Regions from separate parts of the Actinoallomurus bryophytorum genome, predicted to be linked through region 4. Evidence: predicted binding sites of a transcription regulator. Region 4 holds the regulator's gene; each other region holds the start of a gene.

Region 1 (3,474 bases), 5.5 Mb from region 4:
CGGCGAGATCCCACCTGCCACAAAGCCCGCATCGGCCGCCGCCGGCCCACGGCTGGCTTGACGTCGGCGAGGCAATCCGCTGCGCCGAGCGGCGTCGCCGTGTAATGGCGAGACCGCCTGAGTCCGGCCGGTGTTCGTATCTTCGTAGCGGCATTCGTGCGGTTGCCTTTGGCACGGGTCTTCGCCTGCCGGCTCATCTGCCAAGCCGAGTCCCTCTCGACCAGCCGAGTTCGCGCGCCGCCTAACCGGATCTATCGCCACCGGCGGGTCCCGCCTGCGCCGGGCGATTCCTCGCCCGCCGACCGGCCCGACTTCGCACGCCCATCACCATCGCGCGCCCATCACCGTCACGCGCCCATCACCGTCACGCGCCGATCTCCATCGCGCCCATCGGCGTCCCGTGCGCCATCGGCGTCCCGTGCCCATCGCTATCGCGCGCCCATCGGCGTCCCGTGCGCCATCGGCATGGCATGGCATTCACCAGATTGACGGCACTGGCAGGCGTTCCCACGGCCTGTGCGCGCAGTTCTCCAAGCTGCCCTACCGGCACCCGCCGAGCGGGACGGGCCGCCGCCGCTATGGCCGGCTCCCCCGATCTGGTCCCACCGGGTTGATAGCCGGCGAGTCCCGCCGCTTCGGGGGGAACCACGGCGGGACCCGCGGCCGGACCGATCGCTCCGGTGAAAACCGCCGGTCCGCCCGGAACACACCGGACATCCCGCAATGTCAGCACGTGCGTCCCAGGTACCACCGCCGCCCCGCCCAGCGCGCCCGGACGGGGCGGCGAGTCCCTGCAATTGATCGAGCTCTCGGCAAGCCGAAGCGATGACGTTCACTCGCCCGATCTGGGCCGAGAGAACGCAAGGACAGCGCCACAGGTCACCAGCTCCGGCCCAGCGCGACCCGCTTGACCGCAGACTCCACCGGCGACAAGTCATAAGCGACAACACCTGCCGCCGGGTCGCAGTTACGAGACCGTAACCGGCCCAGGCCGATCAGCCGCCCGCATCACCCCACTGGTCAACCGCCGCGCATCACCCCACCGATCAGTCGCCACGCATGACCCCACCGATCAGGTCACCAGCCACCAGTCACCCGCAGCGCGACGAAGAAATCGTCTCCGATCGAGGCCAGCCCGATCGTGCCCGCCATGCTGGGCTGCTGCCTCAGGGCATGGATCAGCCGGTCGCCGGTCGCCGGTCGCCGGGTCAGGCCACGGCTGCCCGTCGCCCGGTCAGGCCACGGCCGCCGGCGAACCCGTAGGTCCAGACCCAGCGCCGCCGGGAGGGGCCGGCGGGCCGGCGTGGTGTCTCAGCCGGCGACGGGGAGCATCGGCTGGCTGTCGATGCCCAGAGTGGTCTCCACCAGCGCGACGAAGACCTCCGCGTCGTGGAGCAGGTCGTTGGCCTCGTGGGTGGTCACGGCGCGTGGGAGGCCGGCTTCGGCGGCCGCGCGTTTGCCCGCGCCCGCGGCGAAGAACGCCGCCCATTCGCGCAGGGCGGGCTCGACCTCCGGGAGGAGGACCCACACGCTGCGGGGTCTGCCTCGGCGGCTCGTTGCCGGGTCGCCACGTGCCGCGAGTACCGCGGCCGCGGCGCGTAGTGCGGCCAGGTGAGCCGCGACATAGCGCGACGCCGGCGCGGCGGACTCGGCCGCCTCGGCCAGGCCGTGCCGGGCCGTCTGCAACAGTGTGATCGCCGGCGGTGCCGGCCTGCGCCGTGGAACGGGGCGCAGAGGGACGGCCGTGGACCTTGCGGACATGGCGTGCCTCCTTCCGCTCGACGGGTCCCGGGACGAACCCGGGGACGGCGCGGGCGAAACGCTTCCCCTCGTCCCGCCCGGCCGCCGCATCTCGCATGGCATTGCGCTGCCCAGCGAGACGAACCCCTCCGGCGCGAACCCGCGAGAACCCGCACCCGAGACTCGAACACAGGTTCGAGCGTGAGTCCAGTAAACCGGCACCACCGGCATTCGTCAACATGTTCGAATGAGGGCGTGTCTTCGCAGGTCAGAGGCGTCGAAAAACGAACACGCGGCGGCCATCGCCCGCGACCCGGCCCCACGCCGGCGCCGAACTCACGCGCCGGACCCGTACCGAACCCCCTAAGGTGTGGGCCATGCATCCCAACACCGCGAACGTCGCCGCGCGCCTGCGTGAGCTGGGTGCGGATGGCGAGGTACGCGAGCTGACCGAGGCCGTACCCACCGCGGTCGCCGCCGCCGCCCTCCTCGGCTGCGAGGTCGGGGCGATCGCGAACAGCCTGATCTTCGCCGCCGACGGCGAGCCCCTGCTCGTACTCACCAGCGGCGCGCACCGCGTCGACACCTCCAAGGTCGCCGAGCAGCTCGGCGTGGCGAAGGTCAAGCGCGCCGACCCCGACTTCGTACGCTCCGCCACCGGCCAGCCGATCGGCGGTGTCGCACCCGTGGGGCATCCGGCACCGATCCGTACGCTCGTGGACAAGTGGCTCGCCGGGCACGAGGTCGTCTGGGCGGCCGGGGGCCACCCGCACACGGTGTTCCCGACGTCGTACGAGGAGCTCGTCCGCATCACCGGCGGTACGCCCGCCGATGTCGAGTGAGCCCGGCTCAGTCGCGGTAGGGCCGGAACGCCGTACGGACCGCGTCGGTGAAGACCAGCGGTGACTCCTGCGCGAGGAAATGCCCGCCTTCTTCCACGGTCGCGATCCGGGTCAGCCGGGGGTACGCCTGTCGTAGCCAGGACTCGGGGGGCACCGGAAGTTCCGGCTCCCTCGTGACGAGGACCGACGCCGGGACGGAGACCACGTCATCGGCGCCCAGCGGCCCAGAGTCGACCGCGTACAGACGCACGGTGTTGCCGATCGCGCGGTTGGCCCAGTAGATCATCACGTTGGTGAGCAGGTCGTCGGCGGTGAGATTGTCGCGCGTGGCCGGATCGCTCCAGGTCAGGAACTTCTCCAGGATCCACGCTGCTAGCCCGATCGGCGAGTCGAGCAGCCCGTACGTGAGGATCTGCGGGCGCGTCGCCTGCACGTGGGCGTACGCGCCGCGCTCGCTCTCCCATCGGCGCTCGGCGGCCAGGTAGTCCTCGTCGGTGACGGCCCCGTGGGGCTTGAGCCAGTTCGCGGTCTGGATGGCCCGTACGGTGCCGGGGTGGCGCATGCCGAGGCGGTTGACCACGCCGCCGCCGATGTCATCGCCGTGCGCGACGTATCGGTCGTAGCCGAGCCGGTCGACCATCAGCCGGTCGAAGAGTCCGGCGATCATGACTCGGTCGAGGTGCCGATTCGCGCACTGCTCGGAGAACCCGTACCCGGGCATGGCCGGGATGACGACGTCGAAGGCGTCGTCCGGATCCCCGCCGTACGCCGCCGGGTCGGTCAGGTGACCGAGCACGCCGAGGTACTCCACGAACGAGCTGGGCCAGCCGTTCGCCAGGAGGAGGGGCAGCGGATTCGGGCCCTTGCCGCGAACGTGGATGAAGTGGATACC
Region 2 (3,474 bases), 1.9 Mb from region 4:
TGGCGGTGCGTGGTGACGACGCGGGAGAGCGGGCCGTCGCCGATGAGCGCGGACAGGCGCTCGGGCTCGCTCGCCGCGTCGATGAGGACCTGCTCGCCCGTCGCCGTACAGCGGAGCAGGTAGGCGTTGTTGTCGTACGGTCCCACGGCAAGCTTCGTGATCGTCAGGCCGGGGAGTTCTCGTACGTCGGGTGCGCCACCGACCTCGACGTCGCCTGTGTAGCTCACTCTGTCCTCCGATCGGACATCGTTTTCTGGGCTTCCGGTCCCCCCGGTGGCCACGCGCTCCCCATCCTTCCACGCCCTCGTCGCGACGCGGGAGATACGCTGCCGGTATGCGCGATGATCTTCCCATCTGCCGGACCTGTGGCGTTCAGTACGGTGCGGCGCGTACCGGCTGCCCCATCTGTGAGGACGAGCGCCAGTACGTCGGCTGGGACGGTCAGCGGTGGACGACGCTCGCCGAGCTGCGCGACGCCGGGCACCAGGGCCGGATCGAGGAGGAGGGGCCGGGGATCGTCGGGATCGGCGCCACGCCGCCGACCGCGATCGGGCAGCGTGCCCTGCTCGTACGCGCGCCCTCGGGCAACGTCCTGTGGGACGCGATCACCTACATCGACGACGACCTGGTCGCCCGGGTACGTGAGCTCGGCGGGATCTCGGCGGTCGCGATCAGTCATCCGCATTTCTACGGCTCGATGATCGAGTGGGCACACGCGTTCGACGCCCCCGTCTACATCCACGAGGCCGACCGTGAGTGGGTGGCGCGGCCCGACGACTCCGTCGTCTTCTGGACGGGCGAGACCCACGTGATCGGCGACGGGCTGACTCTCGTCAACGCGGGGGTGCACTTCGCCGGCGGGCAGGTCCTGCACTGGCGTGACGGCGAGGAGGGCCGTGGGGCGCTGCTGTCGGGCGACATTCTGACGGTCGTCCAGGATCGGCGTTATGTCAGCTTCATGTACAGCTACCCGAACCACATTCCCGAGCGCCCCCGGGTGATCCGCCGGGCGCTGCGGCTGCTGGAGCCGTACCCGTTCGAGCGCGTGTACGGCGCGTGGTGGCGGCGGATCGTGGCCGCGGACGGCATCGAGGCCGTACGCCGGTCGGCGGAGCGTTACCTGGAGCGCGCGCTGGACGACGCGCCCGAGTAGCCGTTCCGGTGGCGGCCCTTATTCGAACACGTGTACGGTTTCCGTGCGACGAGCGGGTCGCGTGTGGTCATCTGGAAGAAACCGTCACACCCACTCGTTAGCCTGAAGCTGACCTGTCTTAACCAGGCTCTCAAGGGGATTACGGATTCGCCGTGGCTGACCGTCTCATCGTGCGCGGAGCACGTGAACACAATCTCAAGGACGTCTCGCTCGATCTGCCGCGCGACGCCTTGATCGTCTTTACCGGCCTGTCCGGTTCCGGTAAGTCCAGCCTCGCTTTCGACACGATCTTCGCCGAGGGCCAGCGCCGTTATGTCGAGTCCCTGTCCGCGTACGCGAGGCAGTTCCTCGGCCAGATGGACAAGCCGGACGTCGACTTCATCGAGGGCCTGTCGCCCGCGGTCTCGATCGACCAGAAGTCCACGTCGAAGAACCCGCGTTCGACCGTCGGCACCATCACCGAGGTCTACGACTACCTGCGCCTGCTATGGGCGCGCATCGGCCATCCGCACTGCCCGGTCTGTGGCCGCACGATCCACAAGCAGACCCCGAGCCAGATCGTCGACCGGCTGATGGAGTTCGAGGAGGGCACCCGTTTCCAGGTGCTCGCCCCGGTCGTACGCGGGCGCAAGGGCGAATACGGCGAGCTGTTCCGCGAGATGCAGACCAAGGGCTTCTCGCGGGCCCGTGTCGATGGCGCCGTCGTGCGTCTCGACGAGGCGCCGAAGCTTAAAAAGTACGAAAAGCACGACATTGAGATCGTCGTCGACCGGCTGAGCGTCAAGGACGGCTCGCGGCGCCGCCTGGCCGACTCGGTGGAGACCGCGCTGGGGCTGACCGGCGGCACGATCATCCTCGACTTCATCGACCTGCCCGAGGACGACGAGCAGCGCGAGCGGATGTATTCGGAGCATCTCTACTGCCCCTACGACGACCTGTCGTTCGACGAGCTGGAGCCGCGCTCGTTCTCGTTCAACTCTCCGTACGGCGCCTGCCCCGACTGCACCGGCCTGGGCACCCGCATGGAGGTCGACCCCGAGCTGATCGTGCCCGACGTCGAAAAGACCCTGGGCGAGGGCGCCATCTCGCCGTGGTCCGGCGGGCACGTGAGCGACTACTTCCTGCGGCTGCTCGGCGCGCTCGGCGAGGCGATGGGCTTCGACCTGGACACGCCATGGGAAAAGCTCCCGGCCGCGGCGCGCAAGGCCGTGCTCAAGGGCCATGACACGCAGGTCCACGTGAGCTACCGCAACCGCTACGGACGGCTGCGGTCCTACTACACGACCTACGAAGGCGTGATCCCCTACGTCCAGCGGCGCCACTCCGAGGCCGAGAGCGACTCCAGCCGCGAGCGGTTCGAGGGCTACATGCGGGAGATCCCGTGCCCCTCGTGCGCGGGCCGGCGCCTCAAGCCGGTCGTGCTGGGCGTCACGGTCAACGAACGCTCCATCGCGGACGTGGCCGCCATGCCGATCGGTGAGTGCGCCAAGTTCCTGCTGGCGATGGAGCTGAACGACCGTGAGAAGCACATCGCCGAGCGGGTGCTGAAGGAGATCAACGCCCGGCTGGGCTTCCTGCTCGACGTCGGCCTCGACTACCTGACCCTCGACCGCGCGTCGGCCACGCTCGCCGGCGGCGAGGCGCAGCGCATCCGGCTGGCCACCCAGATCGGCTCCGGTCTGGTCGGCGTGCTGTACGTCCTGGACGAGCCGTCGATCGGGCTGCACCAGCGCGACAACCACCGGCTGCTGGAGACCCTGATCAGGCTCCGCGACATCGGCAACACACTGATCGTCGTCGAGCACGACGAGGACACGATCCGCGCGGCGGACTGGGTCGTCGACATCGGCCCGGGCGCGGGGGAGCACGGCGGCCAGGTCGTCGTGACGGGCACCGTCGAGGACCTGCTCACCTCGGAGACCTCGATGACGGGCGCCTACCTTTCGGGCCGCCGCGAGATCCCGGTCCCCGAAGGCCGCCGCAAGCGCCAGCGCGGGCGCGAGCTGGTCGTCAAGGGCGCACACGAGCACAACCTGCACGACGTCGACGTCGCCTTCCCGCTCGGGGTGTTCACCGCGGTCACCGGGGTTTCGGGGTCCGGCAAGTCGACGCTGGTCAACGACATCCTCTACATGGCGCTCGCCAAGCAGCTGCACGGCGCGCGTACGGTCCCGGGCCGGCACAAGCGCATCAACGGCCTCGACCAGGTCGACAAGGTCGTGCACGTCGACCAGTCACCGATCGGCCGCACCCCGCGGTCCAACCCGGCCACCTACACAGGCGTCTTCGACCACGTGCGCAAGCTGTTCGCGGCCACGGCC
Region 3 (3,474 bases), 220 kb from region 4:
GCTACTGGCAGCGGGATCCCGTGGACGACACCGAGACGGTGCTCGCCGCCGAACGCCTCGGCTATGACCAGGTGTTCACCGCCGAGGCGTACGGCTCCGACGCCTTCACCACACTCACCTGGTACGGCGCGCGCACCTCGCGGATCGGGCTGGGCACGGCGGTGACGCAGATGTCGGCGCGCACCCCCGCGGCCACCGCCATGCACGCGCTCACGCTGGACGGCCTGTCCGGCGGGCGGCTCGTGCTCGGGCTCGGCGCCTCCGGCCCGCAGGTGGTGGAGGGCTGGTACGGGGTGCCGTTCGCACGGCCGCTCGCACGGACGCGGGAGTACGTCCGGATCCTGCGCGACGTCTGGCGGCGCGCCGAGCCGGTGACCAATGACGGCCCGCACTACCCGCTGCCGCTGCGCCGCCACAGCCCGGACAGCGGCGTCACCGGGCTGGGCAAGCCGCTGAAGTCGATCGCGCATCCGGTGCGGCCGGACATCCCGATCTACCTCGGCGCCGAAGGGCCGAAGAACGTCGCGCTGTCCACCGAGATCGCGCAGGGCTGGCTGCCGCTGTTCGTGGATCCGAGCCGGATCGAGCCGGTCTTCGGCGAGTCCCTGCGGGGCCGGCCCGAGGGTTTCGAGATCGCGGCGACGGTCACGACGATCGTCAGTGACGACCTGCCGGCCGCGCTGGAGGTCGCGAAGATCCCGCTGGCCTTCTACATCGGCGGCATGGGCGCGCGGGACACCAACTTCCATCTGGACCTGATCGGCCGGCTGGGCTACGCCGAGGAGGCCGCGCGCGTACAGGAGCTGTTCCTGGAGGGACGCCGCGACGAGGCGGTCCGCGCCGTTCCCGACGGGCTGGCGGACGCCATCTCCCTGCTCGGCCCGCTCGGCCGGATCAAGGAGCGCCTCGCTCTGTGGCGGGAGTCCCCCGTGACGACGCTGCTCATCGCGGGGGTCAAGGACGAGCCGACGCTGCGGGCGATCCGGGACTTCGTGCGGGACTGACCGGCCGGGCGTCAGTCCCAGGCGCGCGAGAGCATCCACCCTCCGCTCGCCTCGTCATGGCGCAGCTCGTAGACGCCGATCTCCTTGTCCGGGGTCGCTTCGACCTGCCAGAACTCCCGCGCGGTCGTCTCCTCGGCCTCGGGGTTACGGTCGCGCCACCAGTCGCGCGTGGTCACCCAGTGGTCCAGCACCCGCAGGACGGTGTAGAGGCGGCCGTGCCACACGAACCGCGACGGCCGCCCGTCCACGAGCCAGACGTCCACCGGCTCGCCGTAGGACCGGCTCATGTGGACCTCGTCCATGCGTCTCGCGGACGCCGTCTCGCACCGCTCACTCCGCCCACGCGGGCCGCCTGCCTTCCCGGTCGATCGGTGCCGTGATGCCCGGGGGAAGGCGGGCGTCATCGAACATACGTTCGCATCGGGGGTTTTGGGAAGGGCTCGGCGGGTAACGCTCGGACTCCCCGGCGACCGAGAGGTGATCATCCAGGCCCGCACCACAAGGCGATACCGGCGCGACACCGTGGACGAATCCGGGACACTGACCATCAGACGGCTCTTTTAGGATCGTCCGTACGACACAAAAGGGTGAGCCGCATAGCATTGGACAGGTAAAGTGCCATGTCGTGGCAAGAGGTGCTCGAACGACGACGGTGAGTGACCTCAATTGTCGGGATGACCTGCATAAATGAGGCTCAAAGGTAGTATCGGGCAAAAACTCCGACCATCGCCATCGGGGCTCGCGTACGCTTTAGCGGCGGACGACATCCCTGGGCGAACGATCCGTCGCTCTCCGCCGCCACCGGCCACGACCCTCCATCCCCCTCACCGCTTCCCCTCCCAACCCCTCCCGTCCAGGACGGTCGACCTGGAGGTGCTCGATGTCCGATTCTCAAAGCCCCACGGTCCGCCGGCGCCGCCTGGGCATGGAACTCCGCAGGCTCCGTGAGTCCTCCAGCCTGATGATCGAGGATGTCGCCCGGCACCTCGAATGCTCGATGTCCCGCGTCAGCCGGATCGAGACGGGAAAGTCGGTCGCCCGCATCCGCGACGTTCGCGACATGCTCGACCTGTACGAGGTCGGCGACTCAGGGCAGCGCGAACAGCTGCTCACTCTGGCCAAGGATGCCCAGCAGCGGGGCTGGTGGACCGAGTACGAATCGGTGCTATCTGCCGGTCTGGACACCTATGTCGGGCTTGAGGCGTCGGCGGCCTCGATCCGCTCGTTCCAGACCCACCTCATTCCCGGGCTGCTGCAGACCGAGGAGTACAGCCGCGCGCTGATCAAAGTCGGTCAGCCCACCGAGAGCCCGGCCAACATCGACCGCATGATCTCCCTGCGCCGCAGGCGCCAGGCGATGCTCGCCGAGGCCGGCACGCTGGAGATGTGGGCCGTGCTCGACGAGGCGGTGCTCCGCCGGCCGATCGGCGGCCACCCGGTGATGCGGGCCCAGCTCGCCCGCCTGCTCGAGGTGGACGAGCTGCCGAGCGTCACGATTCAGGTGCTGCCCTTCACCCGCGGCGCCCACCCGGGGCTCGGCGGCGCCTTCACCATCATCGGCTTCCCCGACCCGACGGATCTCGACGTCGTGTACGTCGATTCACCTGCGGGGAACATCTTCCTCGAGAAGGACAAGGACGTCCGTCGTCATACGACGTGGTTCGACCATCTGCGAGCCGCGGCATTGCCGCCCGACGAATCGACCGACTTCATCGCCGCCGTCGCGGACGAGTTCAAAAATACGTCCCCATATCAACGGGGATGACTGTTTCCCACGAAAGGAGCGCGAGGGATGAGTGACGAACCCGATATCACGGACAGTGGCTGGCGCACGAGCAGCCGCAGCTCCCAGGGCGCTGACTGTGTCGAGGTGAACGTGATCGACACCGCGAACGAGCACTGACGATCTGCCCATGACGGCCGGCCGCGAGAGACCTCTCTCGCGGCCGTTCGCGGTTCCGGCCGGTACGGTCGGGGCTCTACCCCCCGAGCGAAGGAGAACGCATGCTGCCCTGGTCGGCCCAGCTCGCCGGACGGATCGGCGAACACACGATCACGAGCGAGCTGCTGCGCGGCAACCCGCTGGGCGACCCGCACGAACGGCCGGTGGAGGTGTACGTCCCGCCGGGCTATGACGACGAGCCGGAGCGACGCTACCCGTCGGTCTACGTGATCCAGGGGTACACCGGCCACCTCCCCATGTGGCACAACCGGGCGCCGTGGCGGCAGCCGTTCCCCGAGCTGGCCGACCAGCTCTTCGCGCGCGGCGAGGCCCCGCCCGTGATCGTGGTCTACGTCGACGCGTGGACGTCGCTCGGCGGCAGCCAGTTCCTGGACTCCCCCGGCACCGGGCGCTACCACTCGTACCTGTGCGAGGAGGTCGTGCCGTGGGTCGACGCGCATTACCGGACCCTGGACGACCGCGACCATCGGGCGATCACCGGCAAGTCCAGCGGCGGATACGGCGCGA
Region 4 (3,474 bases):
GCCGGAGGACCTGCGCGGCGCGGACCTGGCGCCTCGCGGTGTCTCGCCGCTGGCGGCCGCCGCGGCGTGGGTCAACGTCGAGTGCCCGAAGTGCGGTGGCCCCGCCAAGCGCGACACCGACACGATGGACACCTTCGTCGACTCCTCCTGGTACTTCATCCGCTACTGCTCGCCGGACTACGCCGAGGGGCCGTTCGACGTCGAGAAGGCGCGCCAGTGGATGCCCGTCGACCAGTACACCGGCGGTGTCGAGCACGCCATCCTGCACCTGCTGTACGCGCGCTTCTTCACCAAGGTGCTGTACGACATGGGCATGCTGGACTGCGTGGAGCCGTTCACCCGGCTGGTCAACCAGGGCCAGGTCATCCTCAACGGCTCGGCGATGTCCAAGACGACCGGCAACCTGGTCGACCTGGGCGAGCAGATCGCCGCGTACGGCGTCGACGCCGTACGCCTGACGATGATCTTCTCGGGTCCGCCCGAGGACGACATCGACTGGGCCGACGTCTCTCCGTCGGGCGCGATGAAGTTCCTGGCCCGCGCGCACCGGGTGGCCGCCGACGTGACCTCGGCGCCCGGCGCCGCCGCCTCGGCCGGCGACGTCGAGCTGCGTAAGGTGACCCACCGGACGATCGACGAGGTCACCCGGCTGGTCGAGGCCCACCGCTACAACGTCGCGGTGGCCCGGATGATGGAGCTGACCTCCGCCGCCCGCAAGGTGATCGACTCCGGGGCGGGCGGGGGCGACCCGGCGGTACGCGAGGCCGCCGAGACCCTGGCGGTCATGCTGTCGCTGGTGGCGCCGTACACCGCCGAGGAGATGTGGGAGCGCCTGGGACGCGAGGCGTCGGTGGCGAAGGCCGGCTGGCCCACCGCCGAACCCGCGCTGCTGGTCCAGGAGTCCGTCACGTGCGTCGTCCAGGTGGCCGGCAAGGTCCGTGACCGGCTGGAGGTCCCGCCGAACATCGGGCAGGACGAGCTGGAGCGCATGGCGCTGGCCTCACAGAAGGTCCGGTCGGCCCTCGGCGACCGCGGGATCCGCAAGGTCGTCGTACGCGCGCCGAAGATCGTCAACATCGTGCCGGCCTGATCGCGGTGGTCCCTCGACCCGAGGGACAGATGCCCACGAACGCGACATGAAAGCGGTGAGGGCACCCCGTCCGGGGGTGCCCTCACCGCTATGAGCGCAGTGCCAAGGAGACGTGGCCGGTGCGCGTGTCACATCTTGCGGAGCACCGCCACCACGCGGCCGAGGATCGTCGCGTCGTCGCCGGGGATCGGGTCGTACGCCGGGTTGTGCGGCATCAGCCAGACCTTGTCGTCGCGGCGTTTGAACGTCTTCACCGTCGCCTCGCCGTCGATCATGGCCGCGACGATGTCGCCGTTCTCGGCCACCGGCTGCTGGCGTACGACGACCCAGTCCCCGTCGGCGATCGCGGCCTCGATCATCGAGTCACCGCTGACGTTGAGGAGGAAGTGCGTGCCCTCACCGACGAGCTGCTTGGGCAGCGCGAAGACGTCCTCGACGGCCTCTTCGGCCAGGATCGGGCCACCCGCGGCGATACGGCCGACGAGAGGCACGTACGTCGGGGCCGGGCGTGTCGCGCTTTCCTGTCCCGCCGCCGTCTCGTACGACTCCGGCTCGGCCGGCAGTCCTGCCGAGCCCGGCATGCGCACGACCACGGCGCGCGGACGATTGGGGTCGCGCAGGAGGAAGCCCTTGCGCTGAAGCGCCCGCAGTTGATGCGACACGCTGGAGGTGCTGGTAAGTCCGACCGATTCGCCGATCTCGCGCATCGATGGTGGATAGCCGCGCCTCTGCACGGAGTCGCGGATCACCTCCAGAACCTTGCGCTGGCGTGCCGTCAACCCGCTTTCATCACTCGGGCCATCAGGCATTTCCCGGACCTTGCTCATGTATGTCTCCGCTGGATGACTGTGTTCCGGTGACGCGCTGTCGCCGGAATTTCGCTCCTGTAGACGGACGTTAGCGCCTCGTCGCTAAATGATCAAACACCTGTTCGAAGATGTCCTGGAAATTTGCCCATGGTCTGCGGTAGAACTCGTACGGGTGTTCGATCGAAACTTCGTTCGACTCATCAGAGGGGAGATCGATATGAGCATGTCCGCTCAGGCCCGCCCTTCCGTGCCACTCCGTCTCACTCGACGTGGGCGCATAGCCGTCGTCTGTACCATCGCTCTGGTCCTTCTCGCCGGCTTCATGGTGGGGGCACGGCACCGGGCCCGCGCCACGTCCGGCGGAGACCAGGGGCCGGCTCCGGTGGGGGAGTCGGTGATCGTGGGGCCGCACGACACGCTGTGGGGCATCGCGGTGCGTTCCCGTCCGGAGGTCGACCCCCGGATCACCGTTCAGCGCATGATCGACCTCAATGCCCTCTCCAGTGCCGTCGTCAACCCGGGGCAGAAGGTCTACATCCCCTCCCGGTGAGCCCCCGCCTGCTCCCGGCCCCGCCTGTCCCGATGTCCGTGCGCTCTCGTATCGCCGTGCAGGTGGGGGCGCGACACGCCGACGAACGTCCCCAGGCCCGTGACCTGAGCGGCGTCTTCGCATTCATGTTGCGGACGAGGTTGCGGAGGGCATCGCGGAGTCGTACGGTGGACCACAACATCTAGTAGTTACATGGATGTGATTCACCACAGGTTGTGGTGGCGGAGTGAAGTTTGTGTAATCGGCGTGTAACGACGTGCTGTGGGAGAGGGGTGGCGGGGCCATGCATTGCCCGTTCTGCCGCAATCCGGACAGCAGGGTGATCGACAGCCGCTCCACCGACGACGGCGCGGCCATCCGGCGGCGCCGGTCGTGTGCCGAGTGCGGGCGGCGCTTCACCACCCAGGAGACGGTGCTGCTGATGGTCGCGAAGCGAAGCGGCGTCACGGAGCCGTTCTCCCGCGAGAAGATCACCGCTGGGGTACGCCGGGCGTGCCAGGGACGTCCCGTGACAGAGGACGCGCTGGCCCAGCTCGGACAGCGCGTCGAGGAGGCGATCCGGGCGACCGGAAACGCCGAGATGCCCTCCCACGAGGTGGGGCTGGCCATCCTCGGGCCCCTGCGCGAGCTCGATGAGGTCGCCTACCTGAGATTCGCCTCCGTCTACCGGGGGTTCGAGTCGATCGACGACTTCGAGAAGGAAATCGAATCTCTGCGCGCGGCTGAACGCGGCCGGTAACACCCGCTAGCTGCTGCTTGTTATACGAGTTGTCCTGGAGATGGGCCGGTGCGGCCCGAAGAGGGGGAAGGTCATGACGGAAACGGTGAGCGGCCAGGCACGGCGCGGGAGGAGCGGCCGTAAGGGGCTGAAGATGGAACGCATCTTCACCCGGCCAGGCATTCACCCCTACGACGAGGTTCGGTGGGAGCGCCGCGACGTCGTCATGACCAACTGGCGGGACGGCTCGGTCAACTTCGAGCAGCGCGGCGTTGAGTTCCCCGAGTCGTGGTCGGTCAACGCGACC

Evidence for each region. Region 4 encodes LexA, which represses DNA repair genes until DNA is damaged. Its sites were predicted from a motif close to TCGAACANNTGTTCGA; they were not measured.
Region 1: the regulator LexA is predicted to act here: its motif matches at 1,924-1,939, upstream of FB559_RS00690 (SAV_6107 family HEPN domain-containing protein).
Region 2: the regulator LexA is predicted to act here: its motif matches at 1,176-1,191, upstream of uvrA (excinuclease ABC subunit UvrA).
Region 3: the regulator LexA is predicted to act here: its motif matches at 1,408-1,423, upstream of FB559_RS25330 (DUF6504 family protein).

The regions. Positions count from the first base shown of each region.
Region 1 covers NZ_VFOZ01000001.1:143,465-146,938, forward strand. Annotated here, with positions in the region: gene FB559_RS00685 (zinc-binding dehydrogenase) at 1-61, shown strand, start outside; partial or broken gene FB559_RS46995 (tRNA adenosine deaminase-associated protein) at 1,087-1,182, opposite strand; gene FB559_RS00690 (SAV_6107 family HEPN domain-containing protein) at 1,312-1,761, opposite strand; gene FB559_RS00695 (YbaK/EbsC family protein) at 2,118-2,582, shown strand; gene FB559_RS00700 (epoxide hydrolase family protein) at 2,590-3,474, opposite strand, start outside.
Region 2 covers NZ_VFOZ01000001.1:7,458,242-7,461,715, forward strand. Annotated here, with positions in the region: gene FB559_RS34550 (MBL fold metallo-hydrolase) at 1-227, opposite strand, end outside; gene FB559_RS34555 (MBL fold metallo-hydrolase) at 335-1,153, shown strand; gene uvrA (excinuclease ABC subunit UvrA) at 1,306-3,474, shown strand, end outside.
Region 3 covers NZ_VFOZ01000001.1:5,388,789-5,392,262, reverse strand. Annotated here, with positions in the region: gene FB559_RS25335 (LLM class F420-dependent oxidoreductase) at 1-1,004, shown strand, start outside; gene FB559_RS25330 (DUF6504 family protein) at 1,016-1,291, opposite strand; gene FB559_RS25325 (helix-turn-helix domain-containing protein) at 1,885-2,769, shown strand; gene FB559_RS25320 (DUF397 domain-containing protein) at 2,797-2,907, shown strand; gene FB559_RS25315 (alpha/beta hydrolase) at 3,009-3,474, shown strand, end outside.
Region 4 covers NZ_VFOZ01000001.1:5,608,216-5,611,689, forward strand. Annotated here, with positions in the region: gene leuS (leucine--tRNA ligase) at 1-1,090, shown strand, start outside; gene lexA (transcriptional repressor LexA) at 1,219-1,917, opposite strand; gene FB559_RS26315 (LysM peptidoglycan-binding domain-containing protein) at 2,222-2,449, shown strand; gene nrdR (transcriptional regulator NrdR) at 2,733-3,188, shown strand; gene FB559_RS26325 (vitamin B12-dependent ribonucleotide reductase) at 3,262-3,474, shown strand, end outside.